Thermogemmatispora onikobensis: one gene and its partner. The protein of the gene in region 2 binds, or shares a complex with, the protein of the main gene of each other region. Links are inferred from orthologs where the notes say so. Each region holds a gene or a part of one and is shown on either strand. Other genes may lie near its edges. The genes, in order: BGC09_RS14225 and BGC09_RS11400.

Region 1 (9,409 bases), on a different replicon or contig from region 2:
CGCCTATTGACAGCTGCCCTTCAGCATGGTACATTGAATATGTGTGCATTATTGAATATTTGTGCAACAGAGCAGGAGAGGCCAGCTATGTCTGAAGCGGTTCCCGCCCTCTCTCCCGAGCAGATGCGCTGCCTGCTGCAGACCATGTACCGCATCCGCGCCTTTGAAGAAAAGGTTGATGAACTCTTCATGCGCGGAGAAGTCCACGGCACCACCCATCTCTCCATCGGAGAAGAGGCTACCGCCGCCGCGGCCTTACAGGCCCTGCGGCCCGATGACTATATCACCAGCACCCACCGCGGTCACGGTCATTGCATCAGCAAAGGGGCCGACCTCAAGCTGATGATGGCCGAGCTGCTCGGCAAAGAAACCGGCTACTGCCGCGGACGCGGTGGCTCCATGCACATCGCCGACGTCGCCTCCGGCAACCTCGGCGCTAACGGCGTGGTCGGCGGCGGTATCCCCATTGCCACCGGCGTCGGACTCAGCATCAAGATGCAGGGACTTGATCGTGTCTGCCTCTGCTTCTTCGGCGACGGCGCCGCCAACGAAGGCACCTTCCACGAGTCGATCAACCTGGCCGCTATCTGGGATCTCCCCGTCATCTTCCTCTGCGAGAATAACCAGTACGGCATGTCGATGTCCGTGCGGAAGGCCACGCGCTGCGAGACCATTGCCCAGCGTGCCGTGGCCTACGGCATTCCCGGCGAGCGCGTCGATGGCAACGACGTCTTCGCCGTTTACGAGGCCGTCTCTCGTGCTGCCGCTCGCGCCCGCTCCGGCCAGGGTCCAACCCTGATCGAGGCCGTCACCTATCGTTACAAAGGTCACTCCAAGAGCGACCAGAACCGCTACCGCACACGCGATGAGATCCGCGCCTGGCAGGAGCGCGACCCCATCAAGCGGTTGGCCGCCTATCTGCGCGAGCACAGCCTGCTGACCCAAGAGGAGATCGAGCGCGAGGAAGCCGCGGCCTACCAGGCTATTGAGGAAGCCTATCAGTTCGCTCTGGCCAGCCCCGAACCCGATCCCGACTCTCTCCTGGAAGGAGTGTACGCATGAGCGGTCCTTCTTCTCTCCCGACAACCGTCGCCGCCGGCACGCCTCAGCAGGCAGAGGCGGCTCAGAGCCAGGTTCAGGAGATGACCTACGCCGAGGCCATTCGCGAGGCCCTGCGGGAGGAGATGCGGCGTGATCCGCGTGTCTTCCTGATGGGCGAGGACATCGGCATCTATGGGGGGGCCTTCGGCGTGACCTATGGCCTCATCGATGAGTTTGGCGAGGAGCGCGTGCGCGATACGCCGATCTCGGAGGCAGCCCTGGCGGGTTGCGCCATCGGGGCCGCCCTCACCGGTATGCGCCCAGTGGCCGAATTCCAGTTCAGCGACTTCATGGCCATCGGCATGGACCAGATCGTCAACCAGGGGGCCAAGCTGCGCTTTATGTTCGGCGGCAAGGCCCAGGTACCGGTGGTCTTCCGCGCCCCGCTCGGCTCCGGCACCGGCGCAGCGGCCCAGCACTCGCAGAGCCTGGAAGCCTGGTTTGCCCATGTGCCCGGTCTGAAGGTGGTCCTCCCTTCAACACCTGCCGACGTCAAGGGGCTGCTGCTCTCGGCCATCCGCGACCCCAATCCGGTGATCTTCCTCGAACACAAGCTGCTCTATCGCTATAAGGGGCCCGTGCCTCGTGGTGAATGGACGATCCCTATCGGGCAGGCCGAAGTCAAGCGTCCCGGCAAGGACCTGACGATTATCGCCCTCTCGATTATGGTGCCGCGCGCCCTGGCCGTGGCCGCACGCCTGGCCGAAGAGGGTATCGAGGCCGAGGTGGTTGATCCCCGCACGCTGCGCCCGCTCGACGAGGAGACCCTGATCGCTTCGGCGCGCAAGACCGGGCGGGTGCTGATCGTCCATGAGGCCGTGCTGACCGGCGGCTTCGGCGGTGAGATCGCGGCCCGCATTGCCTCTAGCGAGGCCTTCTACTATCTCGATGCTCCGATCCTGCGCCTGGGCGGGGCCGAGACGCCCATTCCCTACAACCGAACTCTCGAACGACGGGCCACGCCCCAGGAAGAGGATATTTATCAGGCCGCCAGACGCCTGTTGCAGCGGAGGCCGCTGTGAGCTGGCTCAGCCGCCGGGCAGTCCCAGGTAATCCAGCTAAGCAGACAAGGCAGAGGTGACGGCGCGATGCAGACGCAGCATGAGCAACGTACGCTGACAATGCCCAAGCTGGGCATGACGATGACCGAAGGCACGGTGGTGCGCTGGCTTCTCAGCGAGGGGGCGCGCTTTGAGAAAGGGGAGCCATTGGTCGAGGTGATGACCGATAAGGTCGCTCTGGAGGTCGAGGCCCCCTGTACGGGTCAGCTCCTGAAGATTCTGGCCGGCGAGGAGGAGACACTGGAGGTGGGCGCCCCGCTGGCTCTCTTGCTGGCGGAGGGGCGCGATCCGGCTGCTGCTGCCGCTGCTGCTAGCTCGGCTGCCACTGCGGCTGTGGCCTCCGCCCATCGCCAGGAGCATCCTTCTCTCTCCTCTCCTGCCGCCGAGGTTCCTTCCTCAACCGCAGTCTCAGCCCCGTCCAGCCCGGCAGAGGCGCCCACGGAAGAAACGCGCATCGCCAGTACGCCCGCCGCCAAGCGTGAGGCGGCGTCGCAGGCTGTTGATCTGCGCGCCGTGGTAGCGGCTGGCTTCGAGCCTCCGCTGACACGCGCCGATATCCTGGCCTTCATGGCCACCCAGCCGGCTCAGCAGGCAGGCCCAGAGGTACGGGCCACGCCGCTGGCGCGCAAGATGGCTCGCGAGCATCAGGTAGACCTGGCGGCCCTGGCCGAGCAGAAGAGAGGCGAGAAGGTGACGCGCGCCGATGTCGAGACAGCCCTGGCGCTCCGCCAGCAGCAGGAGACGGTTCAAAGCACCCCGGTCGATGGCGCCACGGCCAGTGCGGCAGTGGCCCAGTCCCGGTCACAGGCTCCTGCAGCGCCCACGCCTGTGACCCCTGCAGAGGAGAGCGAGGAGGCCGAGGTCATCCCACTCTCGCCAGCACGGCGCCTCATCGGACAGCGCATGCTGACCAGCGTCACCACCATGCCCCATATCTATCTTGATCTGGAGATCGATATGAGCGAGGCGGAACGCTGTCGCCAGCGCCTGGCCGCCAGCCTCGCAGCCCAGCGCGAAGAGGTCCCTTCCCTGACGGCCATCATCATTCGCGCGGTGGCCGCTGCTCTGCGCGCCTCTCCCGAGGTCAATGCCACCCTCGATGATAGCCGTGGACGAGGCAAGGAGGTCATCCGTCGCTGGCACGCCATTCACATCGGCGTGGCCGTCGATACCGGCCAGTCTCTCCTGACGCCGGTCATTCGTCATGCCGACCGCCAGAGTCTGCCTGACCTGGCGCGTACCCTGCGCCGTTTGGTCGAGGGGGCGCGCTCCGGCAGACTTTCGCCCGACGACCTCAGCGGGGCCACCTTCACTATCTCGAACCTGGGCATGTACGGGATCGATACCTTCCACGCCATCATTCCCCCGGGCCAGAGCGCCATTCTTGCTGTAGGCAAGGTGACACGGCGCAGCGTGGTCGTCGACGAGGGCCTGAGCGGCGCCGCAGAGCAGACGGCCCGCCTGGAGATCCGCCCCGTGATGAAGGTCTCGCTCTCCGCCGATCACCGCGTCCTCGATGGGGCCAGCGGCAGCCGCTTCCTGCAGCGCTTCAAGCAGCTGCTGGAAAATCCCTACTTACTGCTCTAAGATGCAGGCGCGGCAATTCTTCCTACGAGGAAGCGCACGGGCAGAGGTACCATCTGGCTACATCCCCCGTCCGACAACAGGAGCGGGCACCGCTGCCGGGTCATTACCTATCAGCCGGGAGGGTGCATGGTCCACACCGGTGTCCGCGGCGCCTGTCTCTCGTTGTCCGGGAACCGGAGCCAGAGAGGCGACAGGGAGCCACGGAGATGGTACACTGTCCTCTGGAGCAGAGTGCTCCACCACCGACTGAAGGAGACAGGTGCATGCAGCAAGCAAAAACCATTGTGCGCAATGAGGTTGGCCTGCACGCCCGCCCTGCAGCGCAATTCGTCAGGCTGGCCAATCAGTTCAAGAGCAAGATCACTATCAGCAGCAAAGGCAAGAGCGTCAACGCCAAGAGCCTGGTCTTGATTCTGACGCTGGCCGTGGGGAAGAATACCGAGGTGGAGATCACCGCCGAAGGCGAAGACGAGCAGCAGGCCGTCGCCGCCCTGGTCGATCTGATCGAGCGCGACTTTGCCGAGGAAGCCTTGCCGCCCTCTTCGTAAGGCAGGCCAGGTAAGACTGCAGGCAGAGAGGGGGACGGCAGGCCGGGCACAGCGCGGGTCTGGCATCTGCTCGCTGCGCTTGACGGTACTACCCCGTCCCCGTACCTCTCTCTCCACAGAAAGATGCCGGGCCGGGCTAGCTGGCTTAGCCGGGGAGCTGAGCCAGCTCCTGGCTAGCAGCCAGCTGCAGCAGGGCACGGGCCCCCGGTTCGTCGGTGATCAGCACTTTGACGACGCCGGTCCGCAAGGCCCCAAACATGGCTTCCTTTTTGGCCGCACCCGCCGCTACGGCGATGACCAGCGGCACTTTGCGCAACGTCTCAAACGAGACGGTCACCGTGCGACAGAGCAGTTCCTGGGCGCAGAGGCAGCCCTCGATATCAAAGTAGCAGCCGCAGATATCGCCGACAGCACCCTGACTGCGAATGACCTGCAGCTCCTCCTCATCCAGGTAGCCAGCACGAAAGAGACCAGAGGCCTCCGGGCGTGCGCCTCCGATGCCCACCAGCGCCATGTCCATCTGCTCCATCATCTGGAACGAGCGACGCAGGCTGCGCTCCTTGAGCAGCCCTTCGCGCACCGTGGCATCGGCCACTAACAGGGGCGCGTGCAGGTAATAGCAGCGTCCACCATAGGCGTCCGCCAGGCGACGCGCGATCTCCGGTCCATCGATGTCGGGCCGGCTGGAGGTGTCGACGCTGCCCATAAGTTGGATCACATTGAGCGGCAGGCGCCGCCGGGGACGCAGGGCTTTGAGCATCTCCAGCATCGAGGTCCCCCACGAAATGCCGACCGTGCGAATGGGCCGCTTCCCCTCTGCGTGCGATTCCTGGATGCGTCGGTCAACGTAGCGCGCCGCCAACGCCCCCACACGGTCCAGCGCTACCCCTTCCGCTTCCGCCGCCTCAAGCACCTGCGCATCCTGTAGCCTAAAGCGCGCTACCAGATCCTCTTGCAGAGCGGCAGAGGTGCGCAGCACCTGATGGACGTGAATGTCGACCAGACCCAGCTCCCGTGAGCGGCTCAGCAGGCGAGAAACGCCAGAGCGCGAGATGCCGATCATTTTGGCAATCTGCTCCTGCGTGTAGTTCTCCTCGTAGTAGAGGCTGGCCACTTCGGTCAGGAGATAAATGTCGTCACTTTCCTGAGTCATACTGTTGTGCCCTTTCCCTGAGCAACAGAGATCGTTCGCACGCCCGTTTCGGCACAAACGCCGACCTTTGCACCAACGTGCAACCTTGAGAAATATTGTAAAAGGCCAGCGCTCCCCTTGTCAACAGCGTCGGTCTCTGCCGCATAGCCCAGCTCAGGCCAGGCAGTGCGGACACGACCCGCGCCTGATAGCTATGCTGCTGGAGCTTCACGCCTCTGTCGTTGTGCCTGGTGTGGCTCGCGCCGCGCTCGCCGATATCGCACCGTTCTGGCCACGCTCGACAACGAGCAGGCCGCCGGCGCATTCTTCGCACCAGTAGCATCCTCCTTGCTCTCCCCAGTGCTCCAGGCAGCGTCTCCCCAGCTCCTCAAGGGTGGCCGGCGAGAAGACCCGCAGATGCCCATAGACCGGCTCAGGCTGCTCTTCATAGGGGACGGCGATCACCAGGAGGCGCCTGGTGGCCGCCAGCAGGTTGCTCAGAACCTGCTCACCTTCCTGGGGGCCGAAGTGCTCCAGCACGTGCAGAGCCACGACGGTGTCGAACTGGCCAAGAGCCGCGACCTGGTCGGCGCTGCGCAGATCAGCCTGCACAAAACGCACCTGCTGCCAGCCACGTTCAGCGGCCAGCTGACGAGCCACAAGAAAGGCGTCAGGACGCAGATCGAGGCCGACAATCTCCCTCAATTCAGGAGAAGCTTCGGCGAGCAGCAGGGGGAGGAAGCCGAAGGAGCAGCCAGCATCGAGCAGGGCGCCGGCAGCAGTGGCGCGCTCTCGCCTGATGAGGGCAACGACGCGACGGTAGAGGCTGGAGAAGACGGCGACAGGCGAGTCTGGCCGGAGCTGGGGCAGCGGCGCCTGCGGCTGAGCGCTCTGCAGAAGATGACGGTAGCGCCAGAGGGTGTTTTCGCCATAGCGCCGCCAGGCCAGAGCAGGGTCACGCGGGGTACAGGAGCCAATGACGCCCGCGAAGAGATGGGCCAGGTCGGCAGAGGTCGCCAGCCAGCCAGCGGGTCGCAGCTCTTCGAGAAACCAGGCGCCAAGATCGGCATCCAGTTCCTGGGGAGCGAAAAAGTGCACCAGCAGGCGCCGCGGCTCCTCCGCTCGCTCCGCCATGAGAAAATGGGCCGTGTGCTGTAGCCGGTAGCCGCCCACCTGCAAGCGCTCAGCCACCGCCTGACGCCGGGTACGATGACCGTCGATGACGATCAGGTCGCCGACGCGCAAGGCTCGCTCACGAACCGGCACCGGGACGCGACGCCGCTGCTCGCCGCTCGCTGCAGGCTCATTCACGTCCAGTGCCTCCTTTCTGCGCGCATCTCACGGGATAAGTCCTTTGCTATTATAGCACCGCCGTCCCCACCTGGGGTACCCATGCTGCTCGCCCATTCGCTCCAGCCTCGCCAACATAACCACGCCCTTGATTCTCCTCCATCCGTTCCAGCCATACCACTCCCTTGCAACTGACCTTGCCGGACGGGGGGCGCGTGCTCGACCTGGCCTGCGATCCCAGCGGCTAGGCCATCGAGGTCGCCGCCGTCTTTCCCTCGGTCAAGGTGGTAGGCATCGACCTGAGCGCACGAGCGGTCAAGCGAGCCAGTGCCCTCGATTGGTCCTACGGCGCGCCGGCCCACGAGCGCTTCCTCCAGGAGGCCGTTATGGCCCTGGAGCTGGGCCCCCCTTCTACCTCAAGCTGGGACTGGCCAGCGAGGCCGAGCCGCCCCGGCTCTACCAGCAGGCCATCGCTGACAGGCAGCAGGCAGATTTTTGCGGCCTCTGGAACGTGCTGACCGCCTGCCTGGGGCCGACAGCCGGAGTCGGCGCCTACCCCGCCAGCCACATCCTGACACAGCCCCGCTTTAGCCTGGGCGAGGCTGGCTGCAGACCTGTCCGCCAGTCGGACAAGCGAGCAGGTCCAGGGCACCCGGTGGGAGCATCACGGCGTCTCTTCCCGCACATAGCGCGCCCGCAGTTCCGCCTTAAGAACCTTGCCCATCGCATTGCGCGGCAGGGCCTCGGCAAAGACGATCCCTTTGGGGATCTTGTAGCGGGCCAGACGCTCGCCACAGAAAGCCAGCAGCTCTTCAGGGCGCAGGCTGCCCGGCACACGCGGCACGACGATCGCCAGCCCAACCTCACCCCAGCGCGGGTCGGGCCTGCCGATCACCGCCGCCTCGGCCACCCCCGGATGGGCAAGCAGCACCGCCTCCACCTCGGCGGGATAGACATTCTCTCCACCCGAGATAAAGAGGTCCTTCTTGCGCCCCACAATGTAGTAGTAGCCATCTTCATCGCAGCGCGCCAGATCGCCAGTATGCCACCAACCGCCGCGTGCGGCCTCCGCTGTCTCCACCGGACGCCGCCAGTAGCCCGAGCAGACATGTGGCCCCGCCAGCACCAGCTCGCCCACCTCGCCAGGCGCCACATCTCGATCGTGTTCGTCGACCAGGCGCGCCCGCGAATGGAAGACCGGACGCCCCACCGAGCCAGCCTTGCGCAGCGCATCCTCGGGCGCCAGGCTGAAACAATTGACCCCGACCTCGGTCAGGCCATAGCCCTGGCGTAGCAATACGCCGCGCTCCCCATAGCCGCGAATCACCGGCAGTGGACAAGAAGAGCCGCCCGTCACGCAGAAGCGCAGCGATGACAGGTCTGTTGTAGCAAAAGCCGGATGCTCCAGCATCAGTTGAAAAACGGTCGGCACGGCAAAAACTACCGTGCAACGTTCGGCCTCAATGGTGCGCAAAATCAGCGCCGGATCAGAGGAGCGCAGCAGCACCACCGTGCCGCCACAATGGTAGAGCGGCGTCGTCAGCACATTCAGGCCGCCAGCATGAAAGAACGGAGCAAAGGTCGGCGTGATATCGTCGTCGCGCAGCCCCCAACTGATTTGCGTATTAATAGCATTCCAGGTGATCATGCGGTGCGAAAGCAAGGCTCCTTTGGGCACGCCCGTGGTGCCAGAGGTATAGAGGATCAGCACCGGCTCCTCACCGTCGGCACTTGCGAAAGGACGCGCCAGCGCGGCCAGCCGCCGATCGTCCCCGGGAAAGGCCGCAAAGGAGAGCAGGCGCGGCACCACGCCTACAGGTGACAGCGCCGCCAGCAGCTCGCTGGCCCGCTGGCTGTGCTCCTCGTCGTGCATGAGCAGACACGGCTCACAGTCGCGCACTATCGTCAGCAGCTCAGGAATCGTCAGGCGCCAGTTGAGCGGCACCAGAATGGCCCCGAGCAGGGCCACGGCGAAGAGGGCATCCAGATACTCGGGCGCATTGTGGGCCAGCACCGCCACGCGCTCGCCCGGGCCAACGCCGTAGCCCTCGCTCAGCAGCGTCGCCAGGGCCCGGGCCCGCTCGTTCAAAACGCGATAGCTCAGCCGCGCCCCACTCTCGACATCGATCAGGCCGATCTTCTCGGGCGTCAGCTGGGCACGGCGCTCCAACCATTCGCCCAGACCAAGAAAGGTCTTCTCCATCCAGGACCTCCTCACAGAGGAAACTCTCGCAGCTCGCAGCAGCGCAAGCCGCAACTCAGCTACCCAGGTTCTTGGCCGTTATGCTAAAATATGATATGTGAATCATCTATCATATCGCTAACTGTACCCGAGGTCGGGCCGAAAATCAAGCTGGGAGAGTGCCAGCCAGGCCCCTTGCCCCTCGCTCGGGGAGTCCGCCGCCATCGCAGTCCGCTTTTGCCCTCCAGCAAGGAAGCGGCAGAGTGACGGAGTGCCAGCCAGGGGCAAGAGCAGGTACTGGACACGAAGTACCCACTTGTGTGACCATAAGAGCATCGCCAGACCATCATCATCGCATTGCGAGGCCACCGTGAAGTCCGGCACTATCAGAAGGAGCATGAGGAGGAATAGGCAACAGCACATGATGGACGAAGCAGCCCAGCCGAACGCCTTGGAGAACGAGCGCGCCGCCCCCAGCAAAGCAGGGTCGACGCAGCCAACCAGAGAG
Region 2 (9,313 bases):
GGCAGGGGAAAGCCGGGAATCTCGATGATCGCTTTGCGGTTCCACAGACTTTGCGGGCGGATAGTCCCCAGCACTTTGCCGTCGCGTTCCAGCAGAAAGGTACGTGTCCACAGCGACTGCGCGCGCAGGCTGTAGCGCTGGCCCGCGTAGTCGATCTCAAAGCGGCGCCTGAACGAGTGGCTCATGGCCTGGGCCTGGGGTATGCCATCCACCTCGTAGAGAAAAGGCCCGGTCAGCCCGGCGCGCCGAATGGTACATGTCTGGCCTTCCACCACAATACTGCCCTGTTCGCGCAGGATGCCTCGCTTGATCTCTGCAATCTCCTGTCCATCCTGACGAATGGAGTAGGTGTTTGAATACCAATGATGGGGCACGGCTTCTAGCATTGTCGTTGCTCCTTTGCTGCCTGCTTCCTCTTGCAGTGAAAAACGTCGCCTATCTGCCTCTGCTTGGAAGAAGGGTGGGACTCGTATGCTTGCCAGCCGTGCTCGACCCACTTGTATCTTACATGGCTCCGCCGCCGCCGTCATGATGCTGACTATGCCAGGTCGTAATGGCCAGCCAGAACATAAAGAGGACCAGTGGCAGGGGGAGATCAGGCAGGTCAATCACGACTTGCCGAATCCACAAGAACCAGAGACCCCGCGGGCGGATCGTCCCGACTGCCGTGCCATTGCTCTCCAACACGAAGGTCATGGCCAGCGGTCGCCTGGGTCGCAGCCGATAGCCCTGCTCGGACCCGGCATAGCAGGTGATGGACCAGCTCCGTCCAGACCACGAGCCCCGCGCCTGGGCCAGTAAGGAGCCATTGACCTCCAGCAGGTATGCCTGGATCAGGCCAGAGCGCCCACGACGCACGGGACGGGTGCGTCCCGCGACCGTCAGGCCCTCTACCCGGCAAAAAAGCGCGGGACCAATCTCCGTGAACAGCGTCCCATCCCGGAAGAGGCGGTAGCTGTTCGACCAGCGCGTGCGTGGCACGGCTTCCAACATGGCTTAGACTCCTCTCCCCTGGCATGGAAAACGGCTCTGCACTTCAGACTACGGTTTGCTTCCCTGGCTGTACCCGCTGGGCCGTGCCTCCTGATGGATGATCAGCCTGATGGCAGAAGACTGCCCAGGCTCGCCTCGCTCCCATGCTCTAACAATGAGGCTACGCTGCTGGGGCCCGTATATCCACTACTATTCGTTGCCAATCTCTGAACTTCTCCCTTGTCTTGAGGATAGAGTCAGAACCTCTGCTTGTCAAGAGGAGGCTGCGCCAATTTGTACCTACAGCGCACGCTGTACGACAAAGAGCACATCCTGCCCGGCCTCTACCGTTCCACTGGCGCGCTGCGTCAGGACCCCGCTGCCGCTGAAGACCACCGGGCTAAGCATACTCTTGCCCCGCGCTTCGATGCGGGCGCGATCGAAGCCTACCACCGGCGTGCCGGCCTCGACATGCTCGCCTTCCTGCGCTAAGAGAGTGAAGCCGTCGCCGGCCAGTTCCACCGTGTCGAGACCCAGGTGGACGATCACCGCGGCCTCCTCCTCACTGTCCTCGGAGCCGACAGCGACGACGAAGGCGTGACCACCCGGAAAGAGGCGTACCAGCCTGCCGCTGATGGGAGCGACCGCCACGTTGCCCTGCGGATCAATAGCCAGGCCATCGCCAACCAGCTTCTGAGCGAAAACCTCGTCGGGTACCTGCTCCAGAGGCACTACCTGGCCATCAAGCGGGGCCACAATCACCAGATCATTTTTCTTGCCGACTCTCATGCTCTTCTTCAAAACCTGCGCTTTCCAAGAGTATCGCTCCATTGATGGAGTTGTTAAACGAGTCTGGCCAGGCGCGCGGCCTGCCCCCTCGACCGTCCTGACGAGCTGGCCGTAGTGGGTGATGGCGGCGGCCCGTGGCCTGAGAAAGATCTTCTTCCTGTCACAGGATCAGCCACAGGAGGGGCAGGCAGATGCACCTGTCTGCCTCGAGCGCTCTGGATTTTCTCCCAGAGCGGCCTTCCAACCTGAAGGCTTCACGTTGAACGGGCAGACCTCTTCAGGCTGCCCGTTCAAAACGAGAGGCACCACGCCGATCTCTCTCAGAAGAGCGCCAGCGCTGACAATGTGCACATGTGCACGGCAGGGGGAGGGGTCACTCGCGGTGACGCCAGTTCAGCCCTGGCTCTCCTCGCTCTCTCCATCTGATGTATCTGCGCTCTGCTCTAGCTCGCTGCTGCCCTTCTTCATCAGCTGTTTCATGCGGCTGGCCAGGCGATCGGACTGCGTGCCCATGACCACCTGGACGATCTTGCCGTGGCGAATGACTCCAGCGGCTCCCAGGCTCCTGAGCCGGGCCTCGTCGATGCGCTGCGGCTCGCTGATAAAGAGGCGCAGGCGCGTGATACAGCCCTCGACGCTCTCAACGTTCTCCTTGCCACCCAGAGCAGCCAGCAGCTCCGCAGCCAGGCGCTCATCGGCATCGCCTGCCGTTGTCGCTGCCTCCTCCGTCTTTCGTCCAGAGCGTGGCCCGCGCTGACTCTCGGGCAGAATCCAGTCGCTGCGGCTGTCTGTGGCCGTGCCGCCGCGCCCTGGCGTTGCCAGATTGAAGCGTGAGATACAGAAGCTGAAAGTAAAGTAGTAGATGACGGCATAGATCACTCCGATCAGCAACAGCACCAGCGGCTGGGTCGTATTGGCCTTACTGAAATTGATCAGGTAGTCGATCAAGCCGGCGGAGAAAGTAAAGCCGATGTGGATGCCCAGGGCTGTGCAGATCGCCAGGGCCACGCCGGTCAGCACAGCGTGGATCAAAAAGAGTACAGGAGCCACGAAGAGGAAGGCGAACTCAATTGGCTCGGTCACGCCCGTCAGGAAGGAAGTCAGGGCGGCGGAGAGCAGGATGCCCGCGGCCACCCGTGGATAATGGGCGCGGCGAATCATCGCCAGACAGGCTGCTGGCAGTCCGAACATCATCACGGGGAAGAAGCCAGCCATAAAATTGCCCGCTGTTGGATCGCCGGCAAAATAACGGTTGAGGTCGCCGTTAACGAGGCCGTGCGCCGTGTGGTAGGTGCCCAACTGGAACCAGACGTAGGTATTCAGCACATGGTGCAGGCCGAAGGGGATCAGCAGCCGGTTGAGGAGGCCATAGATCCCGGTGCCAAGTGGCCCCAGGGCCACAATACCCTGACCGAGGGCATTGATGACCCCCTGGATTGGCGGCCAGATCAGGCCGAAGATAGCTCCCAGCACGAGGGCAACCAGGGCCGTAATGATAGGGACGAAGCGCTTGCCTCCGAAGAAGGCCAGGTAGTCCGGCAGGCGAATGTCGTGGAAGCGCCGATAGAGGCCGGCGCTGACCAGCCCCATGATGATGCCGGAGAAGACGCCCATTGAGATCGAGGGATCAGGAGCGCCGTTGACCTGGGGAATGATGACGTTGAAGACGCCAGTGAAGACAAGGTAGCCGACCAGCCCGGCCAGGGCTGCTGCTCCCTCTCCTCCGGTGAGGCCAATGGCAATGCCTATGGCGAAGATCAGCGAGAGATTGGAGAAGACAGCGTTGCCCGCCGCCGCCATCCAGGGCAGGTTGAGCAGGTCGGGCTGCCCGAAGCGCAACAGCAGGCCCGCCGCCGGCAGCACGGCAATCGGCAGCATCAGCGAGCGCCCGATGCTCTGTAAGGCTCCCAGGATGCGGTCAAAGCCGCTGACTCGCCCAGGGAAAACAACACCAGGAGAAGCTGAACTATTGGCGGCACTCATTTCAATGCTCCTGACGAGAGAAACTTAAACTACCAGTGGACGTGCATTACATGACTATGTTCTACGCTACCACTGGTTCATTTGTCAAGTCATCTATACCTATCATTGTACAGACGCTGATCTGGCCCTCCTATGCTGGCTGGCTAACACCGGCGGTCTCGTCTTGTCTTGTCCCTTGCCGTGTCGCCCACTCCGGGCGTATAATAGAAAGCTTTGATTCGCTTCGAGGCCATCGTCTGCTGCTATGGTGTAGTAAAGAAAGGGAATTGCATGCGTTTCGGCGTCCTTGGTACAGGTATGGTTGGCCAGACGCTGGCTGGCAAGCTGGTTAGTCTCGGCCACGAAGTCAAGATGGGAGCGCGGCAAGCCGGCAACGAGAAGGCCCAGGCCTGGGTGGCCTCAGCTGGACCTTCGGCCAGCGCAGGATCATTTGCCGAGGCGGCGCGCTTTGCTGAAATTGTGATTAATGCCACTGCTGGGGCCTGGTCGCTGGAGGCCCTGACTGCTGCCGGGGCGGAAAACCTCGCTGGCAAGATCTTGATCGACGTGGCGAACCCAATTGCTCCCAATTCGGGGATGCCGCCTCAGTTGAGCTTTTGCAATAGCGATAGTCTGGCGGAGCGCATCCAGCGCACCTTCCCGGCCAGTCGCGTGGTGAAGACCCTCAACACCGTGAACGCCGCCGTAATGGTGAATCCTGCTCTGGTACCCGGGCGGCACCACATGTTCTTGTGCGGCGATGATGCCACCGCCAAGAGCGAGGTGGCGGCTCTGCTGGTCAGCTTCGGCTGGCCCCCGGAGAGCTTGATCGATCTGGGCGGCATCTCAAATGCGCGTGGCACTGAGATGTATCTGGCGCTCTGGCTACGCCTCTGGGGGGTACTTGGTAGCAGCCCCTTTAATATCCGGGTAGTCTCGAATGACTTCTAGCAGCGACGCCAGTGTGCTTCCGGCTGGCATCGTGATCATTTTTTTCAGGATCATCGAATCTGCCTGACAGAAGCGGCTGGTCATCCTGTCTCAGGAGAGGTGTCGTCAGACTGCCTGTTTAGCCTGCGCGAGGATTGCAGAAGCTCCAGCCCTGGCGGCGGACGGACAGAGGTTCGCGAGCAGAAGACCCCGTCTTCAGGTGCAGTGCTGAGAAGTCAAGCCTTTTCGCTGGCGATCGAGCTGCTCTCTTGAAGGAGTATTGCTCGGACCTCTGTACAGGTTCGTCAGTCCTTTCGGGCAGGTGCCGCCAGGACAGGTTGCCCGCCTGCACAGCATATCACTGACATGGCAGAGCAGAGCGGCAGAGGTAGCAGACGCTTCGGGCAGGTGTGGCAGGTGGGTGCCTGTAAGGCCGGGATGCGGGGTGATAGCAGGCATCCTCGACCTCGATTCGGCGGAAGCACGGTGACTGGCTGGCGAGGATGCCTGCACAGCAGGGCAGGGTCGACCTGCCTGCCGACTACGCTATGTCTGTCTGGCCTCCCTGACCCTGGTCGGGAGATGAGGGCGCTGGCCCTGCGCTCAGCGGAGCACCGCAATTGCCACAGAAGCGGGCCGCGACGACGCGCTCGTGGCAACTGGCGCAGGTCACCAGCTCGGGCGCTCCTGCGGTGCTGGCTGGGCTGGCTGCCAGAGCGGCGCCGCAGAGATGGCAGTGCTGGGCCGCTTCGTCGTTGAGGGCCCCGCAGCGCGCGCAGTAGAGGCCGTGCAGGGTGCTGGTGCTGATGCGCGTAGCCTGAGCCTGGGTGCAGTAGGTTTCGATGGCCTGCCAGACGTCCTGGTAAAAGCTAAAGGCTCCGATGCTCCGAATCAGAGGAAAGATCACCAGAGGTGGAAAGAACAAGGCTCCCCACAGCATGCCAGGCAGCGAGCCTTCCAACCAGTTGCTCTGGCCAACGCTCACGCTGATACCATCGGGCACACGCGAGATGCTGACGCCGAGGGCAGTGCGCAGGCGCCCGCTCCAGGGACGCGCCTGCGCGATCTGGACCAGAACGTGATCCCCCTGCCCGATCTTCTGGGCGATAGTGTTGAGCGTGCTGCCTCCCCAGCCGAGATAGCTGTAGTTCTGGCCAAAGGTCTGGACGAGGTAGTCGGCCAGGCCGTCCGGGGAAAGGGTGCCGTGGTAGATACGCTGTTCCATGTGCAAAGCTCCTCCTTTGCTAACTAACAGTCAAATCGGGACACGCGCTTAAAGGGGAACAAACAGCTGATCGACTCCGGGAGAGACCTGGGCTGCCGTAGCTGGGCGGCCTTCTCTATTGCTAGGGCTGGTCGAGATGGTGGTGGTTGCCAGCAAGAAGAGGAGTCGGGAGGAGCACGAAGGAGTGTGAAGAAGGTTTGGATAGGCGGCAAGAAGCAGCCCGCTGCTGTGCGGCACTGACTGGAACCGCCAGGTCGCTGCCGTGAACATCGCTGGTCCTCCTTGGGCGCCGAGCTAAGCAGTGCGGCCCGCGGCCCTGGCGGGTAGCACCCTGCCGGTCTGCCCGGCTGCTGAGCAGCCAGATGGTTGTCTCAGACACTGGGCTGCCTTTCCTGTTCTGCTCCTGAGTCTCTCCTGACTAGAGCTGCCAGCCTGCTTCTATAGTAGCAGAAAATGCGCGATAAATCAATTTTTCTACTCCTGGGTGCGATACTGCCCTGGCGAGGTTGCGTGATGCGCCTTCCCGATGGCCTGCTCCTGCGGCGTTGGGCGAAATATAACTGAGCCTTAACAACCCCTACTTTATCTATTAACTTCCTCTTAGCATGGCCGCCCTACCATGAAGAAGCGTGGAGAGAGCAAGCGTACGGAGAGGCAGGGCCTGTGCTCTGTGGTCCGCCTCGGGCCTGCCTGCCGTTGACCTGCTGTCTCGCCGTTTGGCCGTCTGCTGGATGCGCTTGCGGCTGCTCGTTCTACCGGGCAATGGAGATTGCTGCCTCAAGCGCCGGCTCAGCATGCTGGGCCAGCAGTCCTTCCCGTGTGACCTTTGACCGTGTTCTCCGTGCATGCCAACGATCAGGAGGTAGCCTTTTGATGCGCCCTGGACGCAGCCAGGAACAGCTGCTATTCAATGATCTCTTCGGCCAGCAGAGCCGCCGCCACTTTCTGCGGCGGGCGGGCGTGGCTGGCCTCTCGGCCAGCGCCCTGGCGGCCATGCTCGAAGCCTGCGGGAGCAGTAGCACTGGCAGCAGTGCCACCACTGCCAACGTCAACATGGCTGGTCCTATCAAGCTGGATACGCTGATTGCCAATGCCAAAAAAGAGGGCCAGCTGCAGGCCGTGGGCATCCCACCAGAATGGGCTGACTACAAAGATATCCTGGCCGGTTACACCAGCCATTATGGCCTGCCTATCTCCTACAAGGCCGAAGCCGAATACTCCTCAGCTCAGGAGCTAGAGGTCTTCAAGAACTCGAAGACGCGCCCTCACGGTGACATCGGTGACGTTGGCTTCAAGTTTGGGCCGCTGGCTGTTCAGCAGGGGCTGGTTGCTCCCTACAAGCATGCCTACTGGGATGACATCGATGCCAGTCTCAAGGACCCCGACGGCTACTGGTGCACCGAATACTATGGCGCGCAGGCTTTTGTGATCAATACCGACCTTGTGAAGAAGCCGCCGACCTCCTTCGCTGAGTTGCTGAGCGGCAACTATAAAAATATGGTCGGCATCGACGGCGACCCGCGCCAGGCCAACGATGCCTTTCTGGCGGTCTTTGCCGCTGCGCTGGCTCACGGCGGCAGCCTCGACAATATTCAGCCCGGCATCGACTATTTTGCACAACTCAAGAAGAGCGGCAATTTCACGGTTGCCCGCTCCAGCATTGCCAATATTTCGACCGGCGAAGTGGCCATTGCCGTGATGTGGGACTATCTCGGGCTGGGCTTCCGCGACCAGCTGGCCGGCAAGCCACATCTGGAAGTGATCATTCCCTCCGATGGCTCGATCGCTGGTCCCTATGTCTCAGTGATCAATAAGACGGCTCCCCATCCTTTCGCGGCTCGCCTCTGGATTGAATATATTTTCTCCGACGAGGGACAGCTCTTCTATCTAAAGGGCTACGCTCATCCAGCCCGCTATCAAAAGCTGGTGGCGGCTGGCAAGGTTCCCCCTGATCTCGCTGCCAAATTACCGCCTGCTGAGCAGTATGCCAATGTGCGTTTTCCGTCGCTGGCTCAGCTGAATGCGGCTTCGACGCTGGTCAATAACAACTGGGGGCCGCAGGTGCTTGGCTCGTAGCGAGCCTGAGATGAGAGGAAGAGGAGCACATTCTCGCTCGGCGCAGCGGCGCTCTTCGCTCCTCTGAGTGGTCCGCACTGGCTGGCCGCTGGATCGGAGCGAGTGCGCTCGCTGCGGCTATCTGATCAGGAGGGAGGGAGGCCTATGCTTTCGCAGGCGCTCGATGAGGAAGAGGGGCGGGCCCAGCCTGGCATGGCCGGAGAGAAGAGGCGCGAGCAGCCGCTGGCGCGGCGTAGTGCCTGGCGCCTGGCTGGGTTGCTGGCCTGGTCGATTCTCGTGCCTTTCTTGCTCTTTTGTCTGCTCTTCGAGTTGCTGCCCGTGGTCATCACGATTCAGGGGAGCCTGACCAACGGTGGCACTGGTGGGCTGAGTCTGGCCGGCTATCAGCGGCTCCTGGCCCAGGCCAGCAATCTGCGCGCTTTTCAGAATAGCGTTGCCCTTTCGCTGGTCACGGCCCTCATTGGAGGTTTGCTCGGAGCGGTGGCTGCCTATGGGCTGGCCAGCCTGCGCCAGGGCTGGCTGCGCAATTTGCTGATCAGCTTTTGCAGTATCGCCGCCAACTTTGCGGGTGTCCCTCTGGCCTTCGCCTTCGTCGCGACACTTGGCGTCACGGGCTTTGTGACGGTCGCCCTGCGCAGCTGGCTGCATCTCGATCTCTACGCGCTTGGCTTCAGCATTTACCAGTTTTGGGGTCTGGTGCTGGTCTATGTCTATTTCCAGCTTCCGCTGATGATCCTGGTAACGCTGCCCGCCTTTACGGGGTTACGCCCGGAGTGGCGCGAGGCGGCCATCAATCTGGGGGCCTCGCCGGCTGGTTACTGGTGGCGCGTAGCTCTGCCCATCCTCTTCCCGTCGCTGGTTGCTGGCACCATGCTGCTCTTTGCCAACTCCTTCGGGGCCTTCGCTACGGCCTATGCGCTGGCTCAGGGGAACATCAACCTGGTCCCCATCCTCATCGATTTTCTGGTCAATGGTAACGTGACCGTTGATTTTGGCCTGGGTGATGCTCTTGCTGTCGGCATGATGGGGCTGCTGCTAGCGGTGGTCGCGCTCTACACGACGATGCTCAGGCGGGCGAGCCGCTGGCAGGGGCAGGGTCGCTAGCGGACCAGGACAAGGAGAAAAAAGCATGCGATCGCTATTTCGGCCTCGTCACCGCGAACCGGGCCAGGACGTGGGGCAGCCCAGCCAGCACTTGGCGAACGAGGGCGGACTCCTGCCGGCCAGGCTGGCACTCGCTCTGGTCCTGCTCTATCTGTTGATCCCGCTGGCGGCCACCCTGGTCTTTGGTCTCAGTGGCAGCCACGGCTGGGGAGATCTCTCAAGTCTCGGCGCCGTCTTTGGCGATCCCGATTTCTG

The links.
Region 1: the proteins of BGC09_RS11400 (region 2) and BGC09_RS14225 are in contact, whole or in part, in an NMR structure (PDB 1GGR), measured with the Escherichia coli proteins. The link is inferred for Thermogemmatispora onikobensis from one-to-one orthologs.

What each region holds. Positions count from the first base shown.
Region 1 is NZ_BDGT01000031.1:43,962-53,370, reverse strand. What follows is about bases 2,854-5,654. They hold BGC09_RS14225 (HPr family phosphocarrier protein), read left to right. Parts: upstream 2,854-4,012; coding sequence 4,013-4,297; downstream 4,298-5,654. Other genes in these bases: BGC09_RS14220 (sugar-binding transcriptional regulator), read right to left, coding at 4,443-5,450; BGC09_RS14230 (dihydrolipoamide acetyltransferase family protein), read left to right, coding at 2,854-3,749. Also shown: BGC09_RS14240 (thiamine pyrophosphate-dependent dehydrogenase E1 component subunit alpha), read left to right, coding at 88-1,062; BGC09_RS14235 (alpha-ketoacid dehydrogenase subunit beta), read left to right, coding at 1,143-2,123; more of BGC09_RS14230, read left to right, coding at 2,190-2,853; BGC09_RS14215 (class I SAM-dependent methyltransferase), read right to left, coding at 5,658-6,740; BGC09_RS14200 (acyl-CoA synthetase), read right to left, coding at 7,384-8,922; BGC09_RS14190 (TetR/AcrR family transcriptional regulator), read left to right, coding at 9,323-9,409.
Region 2 is NZ_BDGT01000022.1:46,912-56,224, reverse strand. What follows is about bases 18-2,722. They hold BGC09_RS11400 (PTS sugar transporter subunit IIA), read right to left. Parts: upstream 1,762-2,722; coding sequence 1,273-1,761; downstream 18-1,272. Other genes in these bases: nagE (N-acetylglucosamine-specific PTS transporter subunit IIBC), read right to left, coding at 2,155-2,722; BGC09_RS11405 (hypothetical protein), read right to left, coding at 505-993; BGC09_RS11410 (LURP-one-related/scramblase family protein), read right to left, coding at 18-386. Outside these bases: more of BGC09_RS11410, read right to left, coding at 1-17; more of nagE, read right to left, coding at 2,723-3,744; BGC09_RS11390 (NADPH-dependent F420 reductase), read left to right, coding at 4,015-4,674; BGC09_RS11385 (zinc ribbon domain-containing protein), read right to left, coding at 5,195-5,878; BGC09_RS11375 (extracellular solute-binding protein), read left to right, coding at 6,752-7,954; BGC09_RS11370 (ABC transporter permease), read left to right, coding at 8,099-9,058; BGC09_RS11365 (ABC transporter permease), read left to right, coding at 9,084-9,313. UniProt on the Escherichia coli protein: The phosphoenolpyruvate-dependent sugar phosphotransferase system (sugar PTS), a major carbohydrate active transport system, catalyzes the phosphorylation of incoming sugar substrates concomitantly with their translocation across the cell membrane.